Regions from separate parts of the Micromonospora sp. NPDC048898 genome, predicted to be linked through region 1. Evidence: riboswitches for the same ligand, from Rfam matches in the RefSeq annotation. Region 1 holds a riboswitch; each other region holds the start of a gene.
What was found. Region 1 has a riboswitch for cobalamin ahead of ACGFIQ_RS25675 (prenyltransferase/squalene oxidase repeat-containing protein). Riboswitches for the same ligand answer to the same signal wherever they lie in the genome.

Region 2: it holds a riboswitch for cobalamin, as region 1 does, so the genes downstream of both, cobN (cobaltochelatase subunit CobN) here and ACGFIQ_RS25675 (prenyltransferase/squalene oxidase repeat-containing protein) in region 1, are expected to answer to the same signal.
Region 3: it holds a riboswitch for cobalamin, as region 1 does, so the genes downstream of both, ACGFIQ_RS08585 (ribonucleoside-diphosphate reductase subunit alpha) here and ACGFIQ_RS25675 (prenyltransferase/squalene oxidase repeat-containing protein) in region 1, are expected to answer to the same signal.

The regions. Positions count from the first base shown of each region.
Region 1 covers NZ_JBICUF010000011.1:170,605-175,600, reverse strand. Annotated here, with positions in the region: gene ACGFIQ_RS25675 (prenyltransferase/squalene oxidase repeat-containing protein) at 1-1,729, opposite strand, end outside; cobalamin riboswitch at 1,823-1,954, opposite strand; cobalamin riboswitch at 2,007-2,129, shown strand; gene ACGFIQ_RS25670 (hypothetical protein) at 2,233-3,666, shown strand; gene ACGFIQ_RS25665 (hypothetical protein) at 3,734-3,925, opposite strand; gene ACGFIQ_RS25660 (hypothetical protein) at 3,879-4,508, opposite strand; gene ACGFIQ_RS25655 (hypothetical protein) at 4,505-4,996, opposite strand, start outside.
Region 2 covers NZ_JBICUF010000019.1:92,414-97,409, reverse strand. Annotated here, with positions in the region: gene cobN (cobaltochelatase subunit CobN) at 1-1,911, opposite strand, end outside; cobalamin riboswitch at 2,242-2,371, opposite strand; gene ACGFIQ_RS32075 (inositol monophosphatase family protein) at 2,680-3,486, shown strand; gene ACGFIQ_RS32070 (MBL fold metallo-hydrolase) at 3,624-4,331, shown strand; gene ACGFIQ_RS32065 (transcriptional regulator) at 4,343-4,996, opposite strand, start outside.
Region 3 covers NZ_JBICUF010000002.1:384,266-389,261, forward strand. Annotated here, with positions in the region: gene ACGFIQ_RS08580 (ribonucleotide-diphosphate reductase subunit beta) at 1-537, opposite strand, end outside; gene ACGFIQ_RS08585 (ribonucleoside-diphosphate reductase subunit alpha) at 609-2,927, opposite strand; cobalamin riboswitch at 3,122-3,338, opposite strand; gene ACGFIQ_RS08590 (enolase C-terminal domain-like protein) at 3,890-4,996, shown strand, end outside.

The sequences.
Region 1 (4,996 bases):
CGACCGCGCCGCCGCCGCGCAGGAACTCCACGATCGCCCGCAGCTTGGCGTCGTTGCCGCCGGTGGCGGCCAGGGCGTAGGCGCCGTCGATGCTCAGCCCGAAGTCGGGGAAGCCGGGGAACGACTCGTAGTACCTGCCGTCGATCAGATTGGTCGGCGAGACGAGGTAGGACACTCCCTTGACCAGATCGGGTCGCGGCCCGGTCGGCGGCGGGTTGTTGCCGAGGGTGGCGAGGTTCTTGCCGGCCAGCGCGAGCGCCGCGGCGGCGGTGGCGGCCAGGTCCGCGTCCGGGTTGCTCGGGTCGGGGCTGAGCCCACCATCGGCGACGATCCGGCTGACCAGCAGGCCGGTGGCTGCCGCCGCCCGGTCGGCGTCGCCCAGCACGGCGAGGGCCTGCGCGGCGTGCCCGGTCGAGTAGGTGTCGGTCAGCCCCGCCCCGGTGTACGGCTGGTAACCGCCGTCGGGCTCCTGCGCCGTGGCCAGGAACGCCTTGGCCGAACTGAGCGCCGCGTCGTGCGCGCCGAGCGTGTGCAGCGCCAGGACGGCGAGGGTGGTGGCTGCGAGGTCGGGGTCGCAGGCTTCGGTGGGGCTGCGCCAGACACCGGCGAAGGCTCCGATCGTGCACTGCTGCTCGGTCAGGCGGGTGACGGTGGAGGCCGGCGGGGTGACGCCGGCGCGCTTGAGCGCGAGCAGGGCCGTCGCGTGGGTCAGCGGATCGCTCGATCCGGCGAAGTCACCGGCGGCGGCGCAGCCGGCGTCGGCGTCGGTCGCGGTGCAGACCCGGTCGGTGAGCGTGGCGATCAGGTCCCGGTCGCCGAACGCGCGCGGATCGCCGCTGGTGCTGGTCAGCAGGAGCGCGAGGCTGGCGACGTTGGCGATGCGGGGTGGGGCGGTGCCACCGTTCGGGAAGATCACGGCATCGACGTGCGCCCGCAGATAGTCGACGATCTTGGTGAGCGTCTGGTCCTGCCCACCGGTGCCGGCCAGGGCGGTGGCGACGGCGATGGTCCGGTAGTAGTCGACGAAACCGTTGTCGACGTGGTCGCCGTCGGTGAGCTGCCCCACCAGGTAACTCGCCACCGCCTTGACCTGCGCTTCCGTCGGTCGCGCCGGCACGGGCGTCGAGGTCGGGGTCGGGGTCGCCGTCGGAGTCGGGGTGGCGGTCGGAGTCGGGCCGCTCGCGCGCACTGACTCGGGGGTGAAGCTCGGTGCCCCGGTGGTGCCGCCGATGTCGGTGCCGCCGAAGACCCACGCCTCGACCTCACCCGGGCCCGGCCGCTGCGACATCGCGCCGAGTGGACTGTAGGTCCAGTGGTCCTGCCCGGCCGGGGCGATCCAGTAGGACCAGTAGGCCGACGCCGGTGGCGTCAACTGGCACGCCTCGTCGGCCGGCGTCGGGTGTTCGGCACCGGACGCGAAGGCGGGTGATCCGATCCGGCAGATGAACCCGGGGCCGTCGTGGGCGGTGCCGGTGGTGGTGAAGCCCGCCTCGTGCAGCAGGTCCAGGCCGGTGGTCGGGGTGGCGTCGCAGCCACGCAACACCGGTCCGCCCCAGGCGGCGAAGTCGACGGCGACGATCGCGCCCTGGGTCGGGGTGCAGGACTCCAGCGGATCGGCGAGCGCGGCGCGGGTCGGCACCACCAGCGCCACCGCGCCGAGCACCGCTGCGGCGACGGCCGCCAACCATGCCGCAGGAACGCGCGACGTTTGACTGACCAGTGGGGACATGGCGACTCTCTCGGGGGCTAGCGGCGCAGGCGCGGGCGCGGACCCCGAGGACAAGTCCCGGAAATCTGGCTCCGCGCCGTGTACCTCGACGGCGCTGCGGTGCTCTATCCAGCCAGGTAATCCGACTCGTCCCGAGAATGGGACCTACGGCTGCGGGCCAGCGCCGGACTTTGACCGGCTTCCCCTGACTGCTGGATCGCGGCCATCGGACCACAACCGCGACCACCTCGTCAACGCAAGACCGTGTCATGTACCTAACAGCGCGCGGTAGGGGCTTCCTCCCATACGGTGACCGCGTCATCGCGTGGGGGAACCCGGTGGGAATCCGGGGCTGACGCGCAACGGTGAGGACGGTCTGCCGTCCCGAGCCCGACTACCCACGTGGTGACGCAGCACCTGCGGTATCCGTCCCACGCGTCCTGCGGCCGGCCCGCCCCGTTCCCGCCGGCCCCTCCCGGGCTCCGGGTCGAGGCAGTCGTGCCCCGTACCCCCAAGGAGACCCGATGTCCTCACGCCTCTCCTCCGGCAGTCGCCGGAGACGAATCGCGATAGCTCCCGCCGCCGCGCTGATCGCCACCGTCGTCGCTGTCGCGACCGGTGCAGCGCCCGCCGCCGCGACCTCGACCGCGGCGCAGATCGCCACCGCCAAGACCAACGGTGTCGCCTACCTGCGCACACTGCAGGCCGCCGACGGCAGCTACGCCAGCGGCGGGCTGTCGAACGAGTGGGCGTTCAGCGCGTTCGCACCCGCCGGCGTCGCGGCGGTGGACGTCTACCCCTCTGGCGACACGACCAAGAACGCCCGCGTCGTCTACCGCGACCAGCTCTCGGCCGCGTCCTGGCCGAGCAGCACGCCGGTGGTCACCGACTACGAGCGTGGGGTGCTGAACGCCTACGCCGCCGGCATCGACCCCGCCCGGGTCTCCTCCACCCGTAACCTGATCGCCGACACCATCGCCTACTGGCAGACCGGCTCGGCCGGTTACTACGGCCCGCCGGCCAACTTCAACGGCACCGTCTTTGGCACTCTCGCCCTGGCCGGTGCGAAGACCCAGTCCGGCGCCGCCCGCGTACCGCAGGCCCTGCTCAACCTGTCGATCACCCGGATCCGCAACAACCAGCACAACGACGGCGGCTGGACCTTCACCCAGGCCGAGGGCAACCCCACCCAACTCGCCGCCGCCAGCGACATCGACATGACCGGCGCGGCCATGGCCGCGCTCTGCGCCGCCGGGGTCCCGAACACCGACACCGACGTCGTTCAGGCGAAGAACTTCCTCAAGAGCAAGCTGGTCAACGCATCCGGCGCGTTCAGCTCGATGTTCGGCGTCAACACCGACTCCAACGCCTGGGCGGTCTCCGGCCTGAACGCCTGCGGCATCCCGAGCCAGGGCACCGACTTCACCACCACCGCCGGCAAGACCCCGATCGACTTCCTGCGCGCGCAGCAGCTGAGCGGCGGCGGGTTCAAGTACCTGCCCACAAACACCACCCCGTCGGCGTACGCCTCCATCGACGCGGTACGCGCGCTCGCCGGCGCCGGCTACACCGCCGCTCCCCCGACCCCGGTCACCTCCGGCGCGCCCACCTGGGTCGCGGCGAGCGGATTCACCACGGGCGCCGCCACCCGACTCGCCGTGATCGTCGACAACGGCAGCGGCAGCATCAAGCCGTGCGCGGTGACGCTGACGCCGACCGCCGCCACCACCACCCTCGGCGCCGTGTTGGACGCCGCCGTCGGCGCGGCCGTTCCGAGTGGCTGCGTCACCGCACTGAACCCCACCAGCGGCACCGGCACCGTCACCTCGATCAACGGCCTGGCCAACAGCGGCTCCTCGACCTGGAAGGTCGCCCGCGACGGCGGCACCCCGGTCACCGCGGCGCGCGGCACGACCGTGACCGTCGGCGACACGATCTACCTGCGCTACGGCGCCTGACTGTGGGGTGGTCAGCAGCGGCCTTGCCGCCGCTGACCACCCGCCGGCTGATCCGCCCGCCGCCGCTTTAGGCGAGGGTGACGAGGTGGACCGCGGCGACCGTGACGAGTCCGGCGCCAAAGAGCGTGATGCCGGTAGCGGCGAGGACCGGCGCCACCCGGGTGGCCAGTCCGAGAACGGCACGCGACTGCGCGCCCCGGGTGACCAGCGAGCTACCGGCGACCGCCAGGACCCCGACGCCGAAAAGCACGACGGCCATGCCGAGGCCGAACGTCAACACCAGCAGCAGGGCGAAGCCGGCGCGACCGAGGAAGAGCCCGGTCGCCAGTACGAGGAACGCGGCCGGGGGACGGGGTCAGCCCACCGGAAATGCCCAGCAGGAGCAGGCCGGGACGCTTGCCGTGCTCATGATCATGACTGTGCCCGTGGCCATGACCGTGCTCATGGCTGTGGCTGTGACCGGCGGCGTGCAGATGCCGGCGCACCATCCACAGACCGGTGGCCAGGACTATCAGACCCGCGCCGAGTTGCAGCCAACTCGTGAGCTCCTGCATCCGAATCACCTCGGACAGGGACAGGAACGTCCACGCCACGCCGATCACCAGCACGGAGAGCGTGTGCATGACGGCCACCGAACCGCCCAGCCAGGCGGCGTCGCGGATCCGGCCCCGCGAGCCGGCGAGGTAGGCGGCGGCCAAGCTCTTGCCGTGCCCCGGGGCCACGGCATGGCCCGCCCCGGCGGCGAACGCGAGCACGAACGCCAGCGGCGGCACGCCCGGTGAGTGGATGAGGTCCTGCAACCGATCCGAGAGCGACGCGGAGAGCACCGTGGTCGCGGTCATGCCACGACCCCCCGTCGCCGCAGCCGTCGCGCCACCAGCAACGCACCGATCGCGACGAGCAGGAACCCGCCGACGACGGCGGCGATCTGCACGGCGGCGCTCCGGCCGAGGCTGGTGCCGCTGGCCAGCGTCGGAGCGCCGCCCACGAGGGCCCAGTCGTGAGAGTCATCGCCCGACCCATACACCGCGCGTTGTCCGTCGGGACCGGTGGCCATGGCCCGGTACGCGGGGTTCAGGTCGGTCAGCATCCGCACCGCGACGCTGACCCGGTCGACCGACCCCGGGCAGGTGTAATCGACGCTCGCGCCCACCCGCGCCAGGGCCGTCACCGGCGCGACAACTCCCGGGCAGAGACGCGGGCCGTCGCCCACCGTGATCCGTTCGAGCAGGTACGCGGCGAACCGCTCGGATGCGGCGATCACCGCGGGGTCCGACGTGCGGTAGTCGACGGCGCCGTCGAGCAGAACCCGGTCGGACGGCAGCAGGCC
Region 2 (4,996 bases), on a different contig from region 1:
GTCGTCGAAGTCGTCCGCGTCGGGCATCGCCTCGGCGTGCAGGTCGTGGTGCAGCTCGGCGGCGCGGACGAGGTCCCAGATCTGCGCCCGCACGGTGGGCACCTTCGCCGGGTCGAGCGCCTGCACCGTCGCGTACTCGTCGAGCAGTTGCTCCAGTTTGGCCAGGTCGCCGTAGGTCTCGGCGCGGGCCATCGGCGGCACCAGGTGGTCGATCACCACGGCGTGCGCCCGCCGCTTGGCCTGGGTGCCCTCGCCGGGGTCGTTGACGATGAACGGGTAGACCAGCGGCAGGTCGGTGAGGACCGCGTCGGGCGCGCAGTCGGCGGCCAGGCCGAGGCCCTTGCCGGGCAGCCACTCCAGGGTGCCGTGCTTGCCCAGGTGCACCACGGCGTCCGCGCCGAAGCCGCCGTCCGCGCTCGGAGCGGCCAACCAGCGGTACGCGGCCAGGTAGTGGTGACTCGGCGGGAGGTCCGGGTCGTGGTAGATGGCGATCGGGTTCTCCCCGAAGCCGCGCGGCGGTTGGATCAGCAACACCACGTTGCCGAAGCGCAGCCCGGCGAGGACGATGTCCCCGCTCTCGGTGTACAGCTCGCCGGGCGGCTCACCCCAGTGCTCCCGCATCCGTTCGCGCAGCTCGGCCGGGATCTGGTCGAACCACCGCCGGTACGTCGACCCCGGTATCCGGGCCTCGGCGGCGGCCAACTGCTCCGGGGTGAGCCACTCCACGTCGTGGCCTCCGGCGGCGATCAGCGCGTGGATCAGCGCGTCACCGTCGTCGGGCACCGGCGCGTCGCCCAGGTGGTAGCCGGCGTCGACCAGCGCCGCGAGCAGCCGGACCGCCGAGACCGGGGTGTCCAGCCCGACGGCGTTGCCGACCCGGGAGTGCTTGGTGGGGTACGAGCTGAGCACCACGGCGATCCGCTTGTCGGCGTTGGGCACGTAGCGCAGCCGGGCGTGGCGCACCGCGATCCCGGCGACCCGGGCGGCCCGCTCGGGGTCGGCGGCGTAGACGGACAGGCCGTCGGCGTCGATCTGCTTGAACGAGAACGGCACGGTGACGATCCGACCGTCGAACTCGGGGATGGCCACCTGCATCGCCGCGTCCAACGGGGACAGCCCGGCGTCGCTGGCCTCCCACTGCGCCCGGGTGCTGGTCAGGCAGAGCGCCTGGATGACCGGCACGTCCAGGGCGGCCAGGGCGCCGACGTCCCAGGCGTCCTCGTCGCCGCCTCCGGAGGCGTCCGCGGCGACCGCACCGCCGGCGGCGAGCACGGTGACCAGCAGCGCGTCGCAGCGGGCGAACAGCCCGAGCGGGCCGGCGCCGGTGGTCAGCCCGCGCAGCGAGCCGCAGAAGATCGGCAGCGGATTGCCGCCGGCTTCGCGGACCGCGTCCGCGAGTACGTCGACGAATCCGGTGTTGCCGGCGAGGGCGTGCGCCCGGTAGAAGACGATCCCCACGGTGGGCCGGTCCGGGTCGGTCGGGTGTTCGCCGTGCACGCCGTACGCCGGGGTGGGTGTGGGCGGGGCGAACCCCTCGCCGGTGAGCAGCACCGTGTCGGAGAGGAACCGGGCCAGTTGCGCCAGGTTGTCCGGCCCGCCCTCGACCAGGTACGACAGCGCCTGGGTGACGACCCCGGACGGCACTGTGGAGATGGCCATCAGCTCCGCGTCGGGCAGCGCCTCGCCGCCGAGCACGACCGTCGGTACCCCGGTGCCGAGCACCGTGGCGAGGCCGTCCGGCCACGCCTGTCGACCGCCGAGCAGGCGTACGACGACGAGGGCGACTCCGTCGAGCAGGGCGGGCACCTCGTCGGCGGTGACCCGGGCGGGGTTGGCGAGCCGGTAGTCGGCGCCGCTGGCGCGGGCGGCCAGCAGGTCGGTGTCGGCGGTGGAGAGCAGCAGGATGCGCACGGCGGGCTCCGGAGAGTGACGCCCTGGCCGCTGCGGGGGCGACCTGGACGAAGCGGGTGGGTGCGGCGTCAGCCGGTACGACGGCGCTGCCGGACTCGTCGACGCGGGCGTCGGAGCCGGTCAGCGGCGGGCGCTCAACTCAGCGGTAGCGGAAGCCAGCGGCCTGGCGTGCGTCGAGGCAACCGGCGCCAGCCGTGCGGGCGCGGCCGGTTCCGGGTGCGGTGTGTCGCCCGCGATGCGGGTCATGACGATGCTCGTCGATGAATGAGACGCCGTGCGTCATCGGGTCCTCCTCGGGTGTCCACGCCCTGGGGTACGTCCCGACGGCCGAAGTATCCTGGCTTCCGGATCGACGCTCTCCCCCGGCCTTCCAGCCGCAGACACACGGCCGTGACTCACGAGGGGGGATCACTCCCCGGTGACAGTGGCGGGACCGCGTCGGAATCGCACCGACTTCCTTCACTGCCGTCAGGCCGCGAATGCTGCCACACCGCCGCGCCGCCGGTCAACGCCGGCCCCGGCGTCGCCCGGCCGCGCTCATCACATTGACCTGGGAAAATATAGGCGCGCGGGGTTGCCTGACCACGAGACGGCGAGCCGGCGCGGCCGGCGAGTCAGTGACAGCCAGCCGAGAAAACGGGCGTGCTACCGCGGATGCGGGGCGTCGACTGTCCGACAATGGTTCATCGAACGCAGCGCGGGCACCTCCGGCCTCTACCCGATATTCGACGAGATGTTCACCTCACTCTGGGAGCGCAGCCGCCAGCTATGACCGACTACGCCCGCCTCCTCCCCCTCGCGCAGGAGGCCGTGGACCTGGCGCACGACCTGATGCGGACGCTCCAGCCCGGTGCGCTGACCTTCAAGGGTGAGCGCGACATGGCTTCCGAGGTGGACTACGCCATCGAGAGGGCGGTCCGCGAGCATCTGGCCGCCAAGGCGCCTGATATCGCTTTCCTCGGCGAGGAGTACGGGAGCAGCGGCGACACCAGCACACTGACCTGGGCACTCGACCCCGTCGACGGCACCGTCAACTTCGTCCACGGCTCACCCCTGTGCGGGATCTCCCTCGGCCTCATCCACGACACAGACGCCGTCCTCGGCGTCATCGACCTGCCGTTCCTCGGCACCCGCTACCACGCCACCAGGGGGCACGGTGCCTACGCCAACAATCGACGCATTCAGGCCAGCCGGGTCACCGACCTCAGGGACGCCGTCGTCGCCATCGGCGACTACGCGGTCGGCACTGGGGCCAGCCGGAAGAACGCCGAACGACTCGCCATCACCGAGCAGCTCACCCGGCACGTCCAACGGATCCGCATGCACGGGTCTGCCGCAATCGACCTCGCCTGGTTGGCTCACGGCAGGATCGACGCGTTCATCATGCTCAGCAACAAGCCCTGGGACACCGTCGCGGGTGTCGTGGTCGCCCGAGAGGCGGGCGCCCTGGTCGTCGACTTCGACGGCACCCCCCACAGCGTGCACTCCGTCGCCACGATCGGTGGCAACGACCTGCTCCTACCGCCCGTCCTCACGCTCGTCCAACGATCACTCGAACGTGCGGCACCCGGCTAGGTTGTGACTCGCGGATCATGAGGGGTCGTAGCCTGCCTCGGTGCTTGTGGCGGTGGCAAGCGGCCCGGTTATCTAGGATCGGTGACCGCCGGAACAGCGTCCGCGAAAGATCTCGGGGGTCGATCACCATCGTCGCCATGCGATTCCACCACCTCGCCGGTCGGGTCTGGCTCTGCCCGGGCGACCCGGACCCGGAGGCGGTCCAGGCCGGTGTCGCAGTCGTCGCCGACGAGCGCGGCAGTGTGCTGATCGACGCCGGGCAGAGCCCCGCGCACGCCCGGGAGATCCAGGCCGCGCTGACGGCCGCCGGGCTACCCCAGCCGCGCTGGCTCGTCTACACCCACCACCACTGGGACCACGTCTGGGGCGCCTGCGCCTGGCCGGGAGTCGAGATCGTCGGGCACGAGACGGCCGTACCGCTGCTGCGCGCCGAGGCCGCCCGCCCGTGGAGCCACCACTATCTGCGCGAGCAGGTACGCGCCGATCCACGCCTCGGCCCGAGCTTCCGGGCTCGGGCGCTCGCGGTGGAATCGTGGGAGGACTTCGCCGTCCTGCCGCCCGCCCGGGTCTTCGCCGACGTGGACGAGCTGCCGGTCGGGGTCGAGCTACGTCACGTCGGCGGCGGCCACGCACCGGACTCGACGGTGGTGCTGGTGCCGGACTCGGGCGTCATGCTGCTGGGCGACTGCTTCTACCCGCCGCCGGCACACCTGCGCCGCCCGGAGGACGGTCCTGACCTGGCTCTGGTCCGGCGTCTGCTCGACGACACCTACGACTGGTACGTCTCCAGCCACGCCGAGCCGATGACACGTGAGCAGACCCGCTCGGCCGTCGACGGCACCTGACCCATGCCCTGTCAGAACGATGAGGCTCCGGCCACGAGCGCCCGCGCCGCATCCGTCCACCAGTAGAGGACCTCCCGGCCCGACCGGCGCTTCTGGAGCAGACCGGCCTCCGTCAGCACCCGCAGGTGACCACCGACGGTACCGAGCGGCAGCCGGGTCGCGGCGACCACGGCCGTGGTGCTGACCGGCTCAGCTGCCTGCACCAGAATCATGCTCCGCGCGTTCCCGAGCAGGCGGCGCAGAGATTCCGGTGTGCGGAGAGCCGCCTCGGCGAAGATTCCCGCCACCGGATAGACGATCCCGAAGCGGTCGGGCAACCTCCAGGAGATCCAGCCTCCCCGGCAGTGGGCCGCGAAGAACGTCAGCGTCCCGCCCCGGACGTCGGACGGTGGGTAGGGCCGCTCCTCGACCTGCAGTCGGCCGTTGCCCAGCCAGCGCATGCCGGGCCGCATGTCGTTGATGACCCCGGACCATCCGTCCCTGCCCAGACGAGAGATCCGGGACACCACGTCGGCCCGCAGCACCGACTGGCGGCGCGGCCAGTCCGCCTCGATCGTGTGGTGCCAGACCCAGCGCACCAGGGCGGCCATCCGGCTCGCTAACCCCGAAACCCGCAGTTCCGGGGCCAGCGGGGAACGTACGTGGGCCAGATCGGCACGGATTCG
Region 3 (4,996 bases), on a different contig from region 1:
GCCGTAGAAGAACAGCCCCTCGATGCAGGCGGCGAAACAGATCAGGTTGAGCAGGAACGTCCGCCGGTCGTCGCGGGTCCGCAGCTCCCGCAGGTTGTTCAGCGAGTCGATCCAGCGGAAGCAGAACTCGGCCTTACGGCGGATCGAGGGGATGTTCTCGATGGCCGCGAAGGCGGCGAACCGCTCGGTCTCGTCCGGCACGTACGTGTCGAGCAGGTTCAGGTAGAACTGGACGTGCACGGCCTCCTCGAACAACTGCCGGGACAGGTAGAGGCGACCCTCCGGGCTGTTGACGTGCTGGTAGAGGTTGAGCACCAGGTTGTTGGCGACGATCGTGTCACCGGTGGCGAAGAACGCCACCAGCCGGCTGACCAGGTGCCGCTCGGCCGGCGACAGCTTGTCCAGGTCGGCGAGGTCGGCGTGCAGGTCGACCTCCTCCACCGTCCAGGTGTTGCGGATCGCGTCGCGGAACCTGTCGAAGAAGTGCGGGTAGCGCATCGGGCGGAGGGTGAGGTCCATCCCGGGGTCGAGCAGCATGTGCGTGGTCCTCGTGTCGGTGGTGCTCGTGTCGGTGGTGCCGGCGTCGGTGGTGCTCGTGTCGGCGGGGGTCACTGGCAGGCCTCGCACGACTCGGGGTTCTCCAGCGAGCAGGCCAGCGCCTGCGCGTCGGCCGCCACCGGGGCGACGACCGCGACGGTGGCCTGCTGGATCCGCGTGGCGGGGCGCGAGCGCAGGTAGTACGTGGACTTCAGCCCAGCCTTCCAGGCGTACAGGTACATCGACGAGAGCTTGCCGATGGTCGGCGCGGCCAGGAACAGGTTCAGCGACTGGGACTGGTCGACGAACGGGGCGCGGGCGGCGGCCAGGTCGACAAGCGCCCGCTGCGGCAGCTCCCACGCGGTACGGAACAACTCCCGGACGCCGGCCGGCAACTCCGCGATGTCCTGCACCGACCCCTCCGCCCGCTTGATCGCCGAGCGGATCCGGTCGGTCCACAGGCCGCGGGCCTTCAGCTCGCGGACCAGGGCGGTGTTGACCTGGAGGAACTCCCCCGACAGGGTCTCGCGCTTGAACAGGTTGGACACCTGCGGCTCGATGCACTCGTAGCACCCGGCGATCGAGGCGATGGTCGCGGTCGGGGCGACCGCCACCAGCAGCGAGTTACGCAGCCCGTCCGCCGCGACCCGTTCCCGCAGGGCGGCCCAGCGCGCGGTCTGCGTACCCTCGACACCCCACAGGTCGGGTTGGAGCTGGCCCCGCGCGGCCCGGGTCTGCGCGTACGCCGGGTGTGCGCCGAAGCGACGCGCCAGGTCGGCGGAGGTCTCCAGCGCGGTCAGGTACAGCTCCTCGCTGATCCGGGTGGACAACTCCCGCGCGCCCGGGGAGTCGAACGGCAGCCGCAGCGCGAAGAAGACGTCCTGCAGGCCCATCAGCCCCAGCCCGACCGGCCGCCAGCGGGGGTTGCTCGCCGCCGCCTGCTCGGTGGGGTAGTAGTTGATGTCGATGACCCGGTCGAGGAAGGTCACCGCGGTACGAACCGTGGCGCGCAGCCGATCCCAGTCGATGCCGCCGTCGGTGAGGTGCGCGGCGAGGTTCACCGAGCCGAGGTTGCACACGGCGGTCTCGGCGTCACTGGACACCTCGATGATCTCGGTGCACAGGTTGGACAGGTGCACCACGTTGCCGTCCTCGGCGGTCTGGTTGCACAGCCGGTTCGCGGCGTCCTTGAAGGTCATCCACCCGTTGCCGGTCTGGGCGAGGGTCCGCATCATCTTGCCGTACAGCTCCCGTGCCGGGACCTGCCGCACGTGGCGACCCTGCGCCTCGGCCTGCCGGTACGCGGCGTCGAACCGTTCCCCCCACAGGTCGGGCAGTTCGGGCACCTCGTGCGGGTCGAACAGCGACCACATCTCGTCGGCCTCGACCCGGCGCATGAACTCGTCCGGGACCCAGTTGGCCAGGTTCAGGTTGTGGGTGCGGCGGGCGTCCTCGCCGGTGTTGTCCCGCAGTTGCAGGAACTCCTCGACGTCCGGGTGCCACGGCTCCAGGTACACGCAGGCCGCGCCCTTGCGTCGGCCACCCTGGTTGACCGCGGCGACGCTCGCGTCCAGCGTGCGCAGCCACGGCACGATCCCGTTGGACTGCCCGTTGGTGCCGCGGATCAGCGCGCCCCGGGACCGCACCCGGGAGTACGCGATGCCGATGCCGCCGGCGAACTTGGACAGGTTGGCGACCTGGGCGTACCGCTGGTAGATCGAGTCCAACTCGTCACGCGGAGAGTCGACCAGATAGCAGGAGGACATCTGGGTGTGCCGGGTGCCGGAGTTGAACAACGTCGGTGAGCTGGGCAGATAGGCCAGGCTGGACATCAGCCGGTAGAAGCCGACCGCCTCGTCCGGCGTCTGGGACAGCCCGCAGGCCACCCGCAGCAGCCAGTACTGCGGGGTCTCCAGCACCAGCCGGCTGGTGGGGTGGCGCAGCAGGTACCTGTCGTACACCGTGCGGAGGCCGAAGTACTCGAACCTCCGGTCGCCGTCGGTGTCGATGGCGTCGTCGAGCATCGCGGCGTGGGCGGCGACGAACGCGGCGGTGTCGTTCCCGATCAGGCCCTCGGCGTGACCGACCCGGATCGCCGCGCTGAACGAGGTGACGCCCTGCCGGCGCACCTCCTTGTCGACGTAGCCGGCCAGCAGCCGGGCCGCGAGGCGGGAGTACTGCGGTTCCTCACCGATCATCTCGGCTGCGGTCTGGATGGACAGCCGGTCCAGTTCGGCAGTGCTCGCGCCGTCGTACAGGCCGCTGATCGTGCGGGTGGCGACGCGCATCGGGTCGACGTCGGTCAGGTCGTCGGCCCACCGCTCGACCGCCCGGACGATCTTGTTGACGTCCACGGACTCGGTGCTGCCGTTGCGTTTGCGGACCTGCATCGGCGTTCGCCGCAGGACCGCGTCGCCGCTTGCCGGGACTACCTCGGTGACTGTCACCACTCACTCCTCGCGAGTTCGAGACCTGAGGGCCTTCGGACGCGTGGAGACAGACACCAGCGGACGCCACGCCGGGCAGGCGCGGGTCAGGTGGCGTCGGCCGTCCCACGCGGCCTCGGACCGCCGCCCACCCGGGTGCGGGTGCACGGCGCGCTGGCAGGTCTTCGGACTCGCGGGCACGACCGGGTCGCCGGTCTCCTACTGGCCGTCGCTTCCCAGACCGATTGGTGGCCCAGTGCTCATGACGGCTGTCGTTCCCACTCACCGCTGCGGGACAGTCCCGGATTTCCACCGGGTTCCCTCTTGCCTCGACCGCTCGGGATGAACGGCCGAACCAGCTGCGCTCGACACCATATATAGGGACGCTGCGGTTGTCACACCCCACATGTCGGTCCCGGGCGTGTCGACGCCGTGACTGGTGATGGTCGTCACCGGCTCGCACGGACCCAACCGGCGCGCGGCAGCCACGCCCGCGCGGACGCCATCATCGAGCAGGTGCCGCCATACGGAAAGGTGTGATGTATCAAGTCTCCAGACGTAAGGATCCCTATTTATTTCCGACCGTCAATGCCAGGATCTGAAGTGGACATCCAATCTTCCGGGAGCACTGTCCACTCCTCGCGCCAATATCCCAATCCCGCCGGCCGCACCTCAACAGTCCGGGAACGACGACGATTCGTCGCGCCGCAGAGTGTCTACCAGCGCCACGAATGTTGTCACCGCCGCTGCCGAGGCCGCGGGCCGGGTGCGGCGACCGGGGGGACAGCGCGCTGACGCATTCACATCGGGACCGAAACATTGGATGTCTTGGATTCCTGGGTGATCGACGTCGTTGACGTGCTGGATTGGCCCTCCGTATACTCGCAGAGATCATCTGATCTTTAGCCTAGCCGGGCGAGGAGCGCATGCCGCAGATCACTGCCGTCACCATCGAGGACGTCCGCTTCCCCACCTCCCTGACCGCTGACGGCTCCGACGCCATGAACAAGGACGGCGACTACTCGGCGGCCTACGTCGTCCTGCACACCGACGGCGTCGACAGCACGGGCGCGCCACTCGCGGGCCACGGTCTGACCTTCACCATCGGTCGCGGCAACGACATCGTCGTCGCGGCGGCGGTCCATCAGGCACAGCGCCTCGTCGGCGTGGACGTCGCGACGATGGCCGCGGACATGGGCGCGGTCTACCGCCTGCTCACCTCCGACTCCCAACTGCGCTGGCTCGGCCCGGAGAAGGGCGTCGTCCACCTGTCGCTGGCCGCCGTGCTGAACGCGTCGTGGGACCTGGTCGCCCGGGTCGCCGACAAGCCGCTGTGGCGGCTGCTCGTCGACATGTCCCCCGAGCAGCTCGTCGACATCGCGGACCTGCGCTACCTGTCCGACGCGCTGACCCGGGACGAGGCACTGGCCATCCTGCGCGCCAAGGAGAGCACCAAGGCCGCCCGTCTCGCCGAGCTCGACCGGACCGGCTACCCCGCCTACACCACCTCGGCCGGCTGGCTCGGCTACGGCGACGACAAGCTGCGCCGGCTGTGCCAGGAGGCGGTCGACACCGGCTACGGCTACGTCAAGCTCAAGGTGGGCGCCAACCTCGACGACGACATCCGCCGCTGCGGCATCGCCCGGGAGATCCTCGGCCCGGACCGCAATCTGATGATCGACGCCAACCAGGTGTGGGACGTCGGTCAGGCCATCGAGTGGGTCAAGGCCCTGGCGCGGTTCCAGCCACTGTGGATCGAGGAGCCGACCAGCCCCGACGACATCCTGGGCCACGCCGCCGTCCGTCGCGCGGTCGCCCCCATCGGTGTCGCCACCGGCGAGCACTGCCACAACCGGGTGATGTTCAAACAGCTGTTCCAGGCCGGGGCGATCGACTTCTGCCAACTGGACACCGGCAGGTTGGCCAGCATCAACGAGATCGTCGCCGTGTTGCTGCTCGCCGCGAAGTTCGACATCCCGGTGTGCCCCCACGCCGGCGGTGTCGGCCTGTGCGAGATGGTCCAGCACGTGTCG